Regions from separate parts of the Pseudobutyrivibrio sp. C4 genome, predicted to be linked through region 3. Evidence: predicted binding sites of a transcription regulator. Region 3 holds the regulator's gene; each other region holds the start of a gene.
The links. The regulator HrcA, encoded in region 3, represses chaperone genes, less so after heat shock. The targets are predictions, from matches to a motif close to TGTTAGCACTCNNNNNNNNNGAGTGCTAACA.
Positions count from the first base shown of each region.

Region 1: the regulator HrcA is predicted to act here: its motif matches at 1,335-1,365, upstream of htpG (molecular chaperone HtpG).
Region 2: the regulator HrcA is predicted to act here: its motif matches at 930-960, upstream of BMY66_RS02115 (co-chaperone GroES).

Region 1 is NZ_FOHF01000003.1:239,010-241,288, forward strand. Features, by position in the region: gene BMY66_RS07715 (PP-loop family protein) at 133-1,305, shown strand; gene htpG (molecular chaperone HtpG) at 1,433-2,279, shown strand, end outside.
Region 2 is NZ_FOHF01000001.1:440,714-442,992, reverse strand. Features, by position in the region: gene BMY66_RS02120 (Mbeg1-like protein) at 1-836, shown strand, start outside; gene BMY66_RS02115 (co-chaperone GroES) at 997-1,281, shown strand; gene groL (chaperonin GroEL) at 1,307-2,279, shown strand, end outside.
Region 3 is NZ_FOHF01000001.1:564,102-566,380, forward strand. Features, by position in the region: gene dnaK (molecular chaperone DnaK) at 1-346, opposite strand, end outside; gene grpE (nucleotide exchange factor GrpE) at 369-974, opposite strand; gene hrcA (heat-inducible transcriptional repressor HrcA) at 1,020-2,075, opposite strand.

The DNA of each region.
Region 1 (2,279 bases), on a different contig from region 3:
ACTATGGTAGGATCTAAATGATTTGACAAAATATAAAAAAGAAAATAGTATAGTATAGCCTATCAATTTGATAGGAGAACTTCAAAGCAGATGTTATAGCATCTGCTTTTGTGTTGTTTAATGAGGTATTTTATGAGGGAAATCACATTTGAACAGCTTACAAAGCTTGATAAAGATAAATATATGCTGGTTGATACCAGAAATGAAGGAAGCCTTAAGTATGGTATGATTCCTGATGCTATCAGTATCACCCATGAATTATTTGAAGTTGATTTAGATAGCGTGGTAAATAAGCTAGATAGGTCAAAGCAAATCATTCTGTACTGCACCAGAGGACAGATTTCTATAGAGGATGCAGAAGTTTTAGCAGAGCAGGGATTTGATGCAGTAAGCCTTAAGGGCGGATATAACAGCTATCTTTCATACATGATGGATAAGCAAAATTCTGAAGCTGATGATGAGCTTAAGGAACAGAGAGCAGAAATAGAAAAGAGTATTCGAAAGAAATTCCACAAGAGCTTATTTTCTCCATTTGCCAGAGCATGCAAGGAGTATGAGCTTATAAAAGAAGGAGACCACATAGCTGTTTGTATTTCCGGTGGTAAAGATTCTATGCTTATGGCAAAGCTTTTCCAGGAGATTCAAAGGCATCAAAAGGTCAACTTTAATCTGACTTTCCTTGTAATGGATCCTGGATACAGCGAGGTAAATCGTCGCCTTATCGAAAGTAATGCAAAGCTTATGGGGATTCCAATTGTTATTTACGAAAGCGATATTTTCGATGCCGTAGACACTGTTGATAAGAACCCATGCTACTTATGTGCTAGAATGCGCCGAGGCCACTTATATTCAAAGGCAAAGGAATTAGGGTGCAACAAAATCGCCCTTGGTCATCACTACGACGATGTTATCGAAACAATCCTTATGGGAATGCTTTACGGAGCTCAGATTCAGACAATGATGCCAAAGCTTCATTCCACAAACTTTGAAGGCATGGAATTGATTCGCCCACTTTATCTTGTTAGACAGGATGATATTATTGCATGGCAAAGATACAATGGATTGCATTTCCTTCAGTGTGCATGTCATTTCACAGAGACATGTGACAGCTGTTCAGTAGATGGTACAAGCGCGTCAAAGCGTCTTGAAACAAGAAATCTTATTGCCGAGCTAAAGAAGGTTAATCCTTACGTAGAGTCAAATATCTTCAGAAGTGTTGAGAATGTAAATCTTGCTACTGTAATAGCTTACAAGCAGGATGGAGTAAAGCATCATTTCTTGGATGATTATGATAATTATCAATAATGAACTACTAAATTGATAACAAATTATACTATTAGCACTCATTGTATATGAGTGCTAATTTTTTATTGACTTTGATTTTTCCCAGTATTATCATACTCATTAGTGAATAAACAAAGGAGTGATTGAAATGGGTAACAAAAAAGGTAGTTTATCAATTACAAGTGAAAATATTTTTCCAGTGATCAAAAAGTGGCTATACTCAGATCACGACATTTTTTATAGAGAGCTTATTTCAAACGGATGTGATGCTATCACAAAGCTTAAAAAGCTTGATATGATGGGTGAGTACTCACTTCCTCTTGATTATAAGGCAAAGATTCAGGTTATCGTAAGCCCTGAGGACAAGACACTTACATTCATTGATAATGGTCTTGGTATGACAGCTGATGAAGTAGATGAGTATATCAATCAAATTGCTTTCTCTGGCGCTACAGATTTCCTTGAGAAATATAAGGACAAGGCTGATTCAGATCAGATTATTGGTCACTTTGGTCTTGGCTTCTATTCTGCATTTATGGTAGCAGATGAAGTACACATCGATACACTTTCATACAAGGATGGTGCTACAGCAGTTCATTGGGAATGCGATGGCGGCACAGAATTCGAAATGGGCGATGGTGATTGGGACCAGGTAGGTACTAAAATCACATTATTCTTAAACGAAGATTGCCTCGAGTTTGCTAATGAATACAGAGCCCGCGAAGTCATCGAAAAGTACTGTTCATTCATGCCTACAGAGATTTTCCTTTCAAAGAAGGATGCTCCAGAAGAGTATGAGACAATCGATGCAGCTGACAAGCTCGATACAGATAAAGTTATTGAAGAAATCCATGAGGATGCTAAGTTCGAAGAAAAAGAAAATGAAAATGGAGAAAAAGAACAGGTAGAGGTTTCACCTGCAAAGGATAAGCTTAAAATCGTTAAGCGTCCAGTAGCATTAAATGAGACTCAGCCACTTTGGACAAAGTCTCCAT
Region 2 (2,279 bases), 120 kb from region 3:
CTAGGAAACAGACTCAGTTTGCTGTTTGCAGTTTTTATTTGCCTGATGGCACTATTTTTGTTGCTTTCAGAGGAACTGACGATACACTTGTTGGGTGGAAAGAAGATTTTAATATGTGCTTTTCCGAAGGCACTGGCGGTCAGCTTCAGGCGGCAGATTATCTCAATACCAATTTTGCTAGGACAATGAAAAAGCTTCGAATTGGTGGCCACTCAAAGGGTGGTAATTTTGCTGTTTATGGAAGCACATTCTGCAGGGGCCATATACAGGATAGTATCTTAGAAGTATACAATTTTGATGGACCTGGATTTATTCCGGAAGTCCTCAAAAAGCCTGCTTATAAAGCTATGATTAATAGAGTTCATAAGTTTATTCCGGAAGAATCTATTATTGGAATGCTTATGTATACAGAGGCAAAGATGCAGGTTATTGTCAGCGATGCGAAGGGGATTAACCAACATGACCCATTGAGCTGGCAGATAAAACGCAATAAATTTGAACAGGTAGATGCAGTTGCCTCGTCTTCAGTTTTAATTGATGAAGTCATCAAGAAATGGGCTGTTCAGTTTGATTATGAGACCAGGGCTGCATTTGGTGATGTTTTCTTTTCATCGCTTATTAGCTCATCAGGGGCTACAAGGCTTTCGCAGATTACATCTAGTAAAGTCAGGTCTATTGCGTCGCTAACAAAAGAGATACAAACTCTTGATCCGAAGAATCAGGCTTTGATTTTGGATGTATTTGGCAAACTTGCGGCTGCAGGTGGCGATAGTCTTAAGCATTCTCTGCTTTCTAAGCTACCTAAAAGTTTAATAATGAGAAAAAATGAGAAATAAAGAGAAAATAAGAGCTTTTCATAGGATTCTTTCGAAAACTACTAACCTTAATTGCTTGCAACTGATTCGAGAGAATCCTATTATACTCTTTGTGGTTAGCACTCGACTGAATGGAGTGCTAATAAATGATTTTGATACTTAAATTAGGAGGTAATATAAAATGAAATTAGTTCCATTAACAGATCGCGTTGTATTAAAGCAGTGCGAAGCAGAAGAGACTACAAAGTCTGGTATTATTCTTGCATCTGCAGCACAGGAGAAGCCACAGGAAGCTATGGTTATAGCTGTTGGCCCTGGCGGAATTGTCGACGGTAAGGAAATCACAATGCAGGTTAAAGAAGGCCAGAAGGTTATATATTCAAAGTACGCTGGTACAGAAGTTAAGCTTGAAGGCGAGGAGTACATTATCGTTCGTCAGAATGATATTCTCGCAGTTGTAGAATAATATTTAGGAAAAGAGGTAGATTATTATGGCAAAAGAAATTAAGTATGGCGCTGAAGCAAGACAGGCTCTTGAGGCAGGCGTAGATAAATTAGCAAATACAGTTAGAGTTACTATTGGACCAAAGGGACGTAATGTTGTTCTTTCAAAGTCTTACGGTGCTCCACTTATCACTAACGATGGTGTTACTATCGCTAAGGATGTTGAGCTTGAGGATGCATTCGAAAACATGGGTGCTCAGCTCGTAAAGGAAGTTGCTACAAAGACAAACGATGTAGCAGGTGATGGTACTACAACAGCTACAGTTTTAGCACAGGCTATGGTAAAGGAAGGTATGAAGAACCTTGCTGCTGGTGCAAACCCAATCGTTCTTAGAAAGGGTATGAAGAAGGCTACAGATTGTGCTGTTAAGGCTATTCTTGAAATGTCTAAGGCTGTAGATGGCAAGGAGCAGATCGCTCGTGTTGCAGCAATTTCTGCTGGTGATGATGAAGTAGGTCAGATGGTAGCTGATGCTATGGAAAAGGTTTCTAACGATGGTGTTATTACAATCGAGGAATCAAAGACAATGCAGACAGAGCTTGACCTTGTAGAAGGTATGCAGTTTGACAGAGGTTACATTTCAGCTTACATGTGCACAGACATGGACAAGATGGAAGCAAACCTTGATGATCCATATATTCTTATTACAGACAAGAAGATTTCTAACATTCAGGAACTCCTTCCACTTCTTGAGCAGGTTGTTCAGTCAGGTGCTAGACTCCTTATCATTGCTGAGGATATCGAGGGCGAGGCTCTTACAACTCTTATCCTTAACAAGCTTCGTGGAACATTCAACGTTGTTGCAGTTAAGGCTCCAGGATATGGTGACAGACGTAAGGAAATGCTTCAGGATATCGCAATCCTTACAGGTGGCCAGGTAATTTCTGAGGAAGTTGGCCTTGAGCTTAAGGATGCAACTCTTGAGCAGCTTGGTCGTGCTAAGTCTGTAAAGGTTAACA
Region 3 (2,279 bases):
TAACTGCCTCTGAAACTGTCTCACCAAGGTAGTTCTCAGCATCACTCTTAAGCTTCTGAAGAATCATAGCTGAAATCTGCTGTGGGCTGTACTTCTTATCGTCGATGATACGACCATTGTCTGTACCCATATCTCTCTTAATTGAAGAGATTGTCTTTTCTGCATTTGTAACAGCCTGACGCTTTGCTGGCTCACCAACAAGTCTCTCACCTGTCTTTGTAAATGCTACGATAGATGGTGTTGTTCTAGCACCTTCTGTATTTGCGATAACGGTAGGCTTTCCACCTTCCATAACAGCAACACAGCTGTTAGTTGTTCCTAAATCGATACCAATAATCTTTCCCATGATTTATATCCTCCTAAATTACTTAATTTGCAACCTTAACCATTGAATGACGAACTACTGAATCGTTGTACATGTAGCCCTTTTGGAATTCTTCTACGACGATGTTCTCGCCAACTTCCTCATCCTCAACATGCATTACTGCATTGTGGAAATCAGGATTGAATTCCTTTCCTACAGCCTCGATAGGCTTAACACCTGCTTCCTCGAGAGTTGTAAGTAACTGCTTGTATATCATGAGCATTCCATCAGCAAATGGATCTGCTCCCTCCTCAACTGTAGCAAGACCTCTTTCGAAGTTATCAACTACAGGAAGAACCTTTTCAATGATGGCCTTTGCGCCATTTCCAAACATCTGAGCCTTTTCCTGCTCTGTACGACGACGGAAGTTTTCGAATTCTGCCATCTGACGAGTAACTCTATCAGTAAGCTGCTCTATCTGCTCATCACGCTTATCTTTTTTCTTTTCTTTTTTCTTGAATGGCTTCTTGCCATCCTTTTCCTCTTTTGAAGATTCTTCTGAAGTGTTTTCCTCAGAAGCTTCTGTCACTTCAGCTTCGGCTTCTTCAGCCATCGCTTCCGCATTTTCCATAGCTTCTTTAACTGCTTCTTCAGTAGAGAACTCTTCCATTTTTTCTTTATTCTCTGCCACGAATTTACATCTCCTTAATTTCTTTTATCCTTTATTTCTGTCAGCTTCCTGTTTCAGTAATTTATCTAGCTGACCTTTAAGACTTTTTATATTGTCAACAACATTTTCGTAGTCCATACGCTTTGGACCAACGATACCAATTGTACCTTTGACTCCATCGCCAAGCTCGTATGTTGCTGTAACAATCGAACAATCCTTCATAGTTGATATTGGAGATTCGTCTCCGATATATACCTGAATTCCTGTGCTCTCATTTTCACTTGAGCTATCATTAAGAAGCTCTATAAGTGATTGTTTTTCTTCGAATGTATCTAATAATTCAGAAGCCTTCTTTGAATCTGCAAGCTCTGGATACTTGAAGATGTTGGTAGCACCTGAAGTATAAACCTGTAAATCATCGCCTTCAGTGATTGTCTCTGCTACGGTATCGAGTACCTGCTCTACAATCTCATCATGGATACCTGCCTGCTCCTTTAATCTGGATATAACTGCCAGATTAATCTGGTCAACTGTCAGGCCGTTAAGATTTGTGTTAAGAAGCATGTTAAGCTTTAACATTGTTTCATTATCAAGTGGCTTATCCACATTAATGATTTTGTTCTTAACGATGTTGCCATCCATGACAACTACTGAAAGTACCTGGTGTTCATCAACAGCTGAAAGCTGAACGAACTTTAATCTATTTGAAACAACTGAAGGAGCTGAAACTAATGTGGCATACTGGGTATTGTTTGCAAGTGTTTTTGCTACATTCTTGAGAAGGCTTTCCATCTTTTCAGTCTTCTCAATCATCCACTCCTGCATGTCAGCAACTTCTTTGTCCTTCTCAGCTATCAGGTTGTTTACGTAGAATCTGTAACCTTTATCTGAAGGAATACGACCTGCCGATGTATGTGGCTGAACTATATAGCCTAAATCCTCAAGATCTGACATCTCGTTTCGGATGGTAGCTGAACTAAGATTCAAATCAGTGTATTTTGATATTGTTCTTGAACCAACTGGCTCACCAGTTTCAAGGTAATTCTTAATGATTGCATTTAAGATTTTAACTTTTCTCTCATCTAGTTCGATATCAGCCATACATTCACCTCACTCCCACTCAGTTTTATGTTGTTAGCACTCATCTGATTGGAGTGCTAATCATTTTCTGATGTTAATTTACACCTAGGGTCCCCTTTTGTCAACCGCCTTAAGATATTTTTTATACTTTCTTTATTAATGTTATATAATTGTTATTTTTCCTAAGCTTTGGTAATATATGAGGGCAATCATTTTTGTAAATAT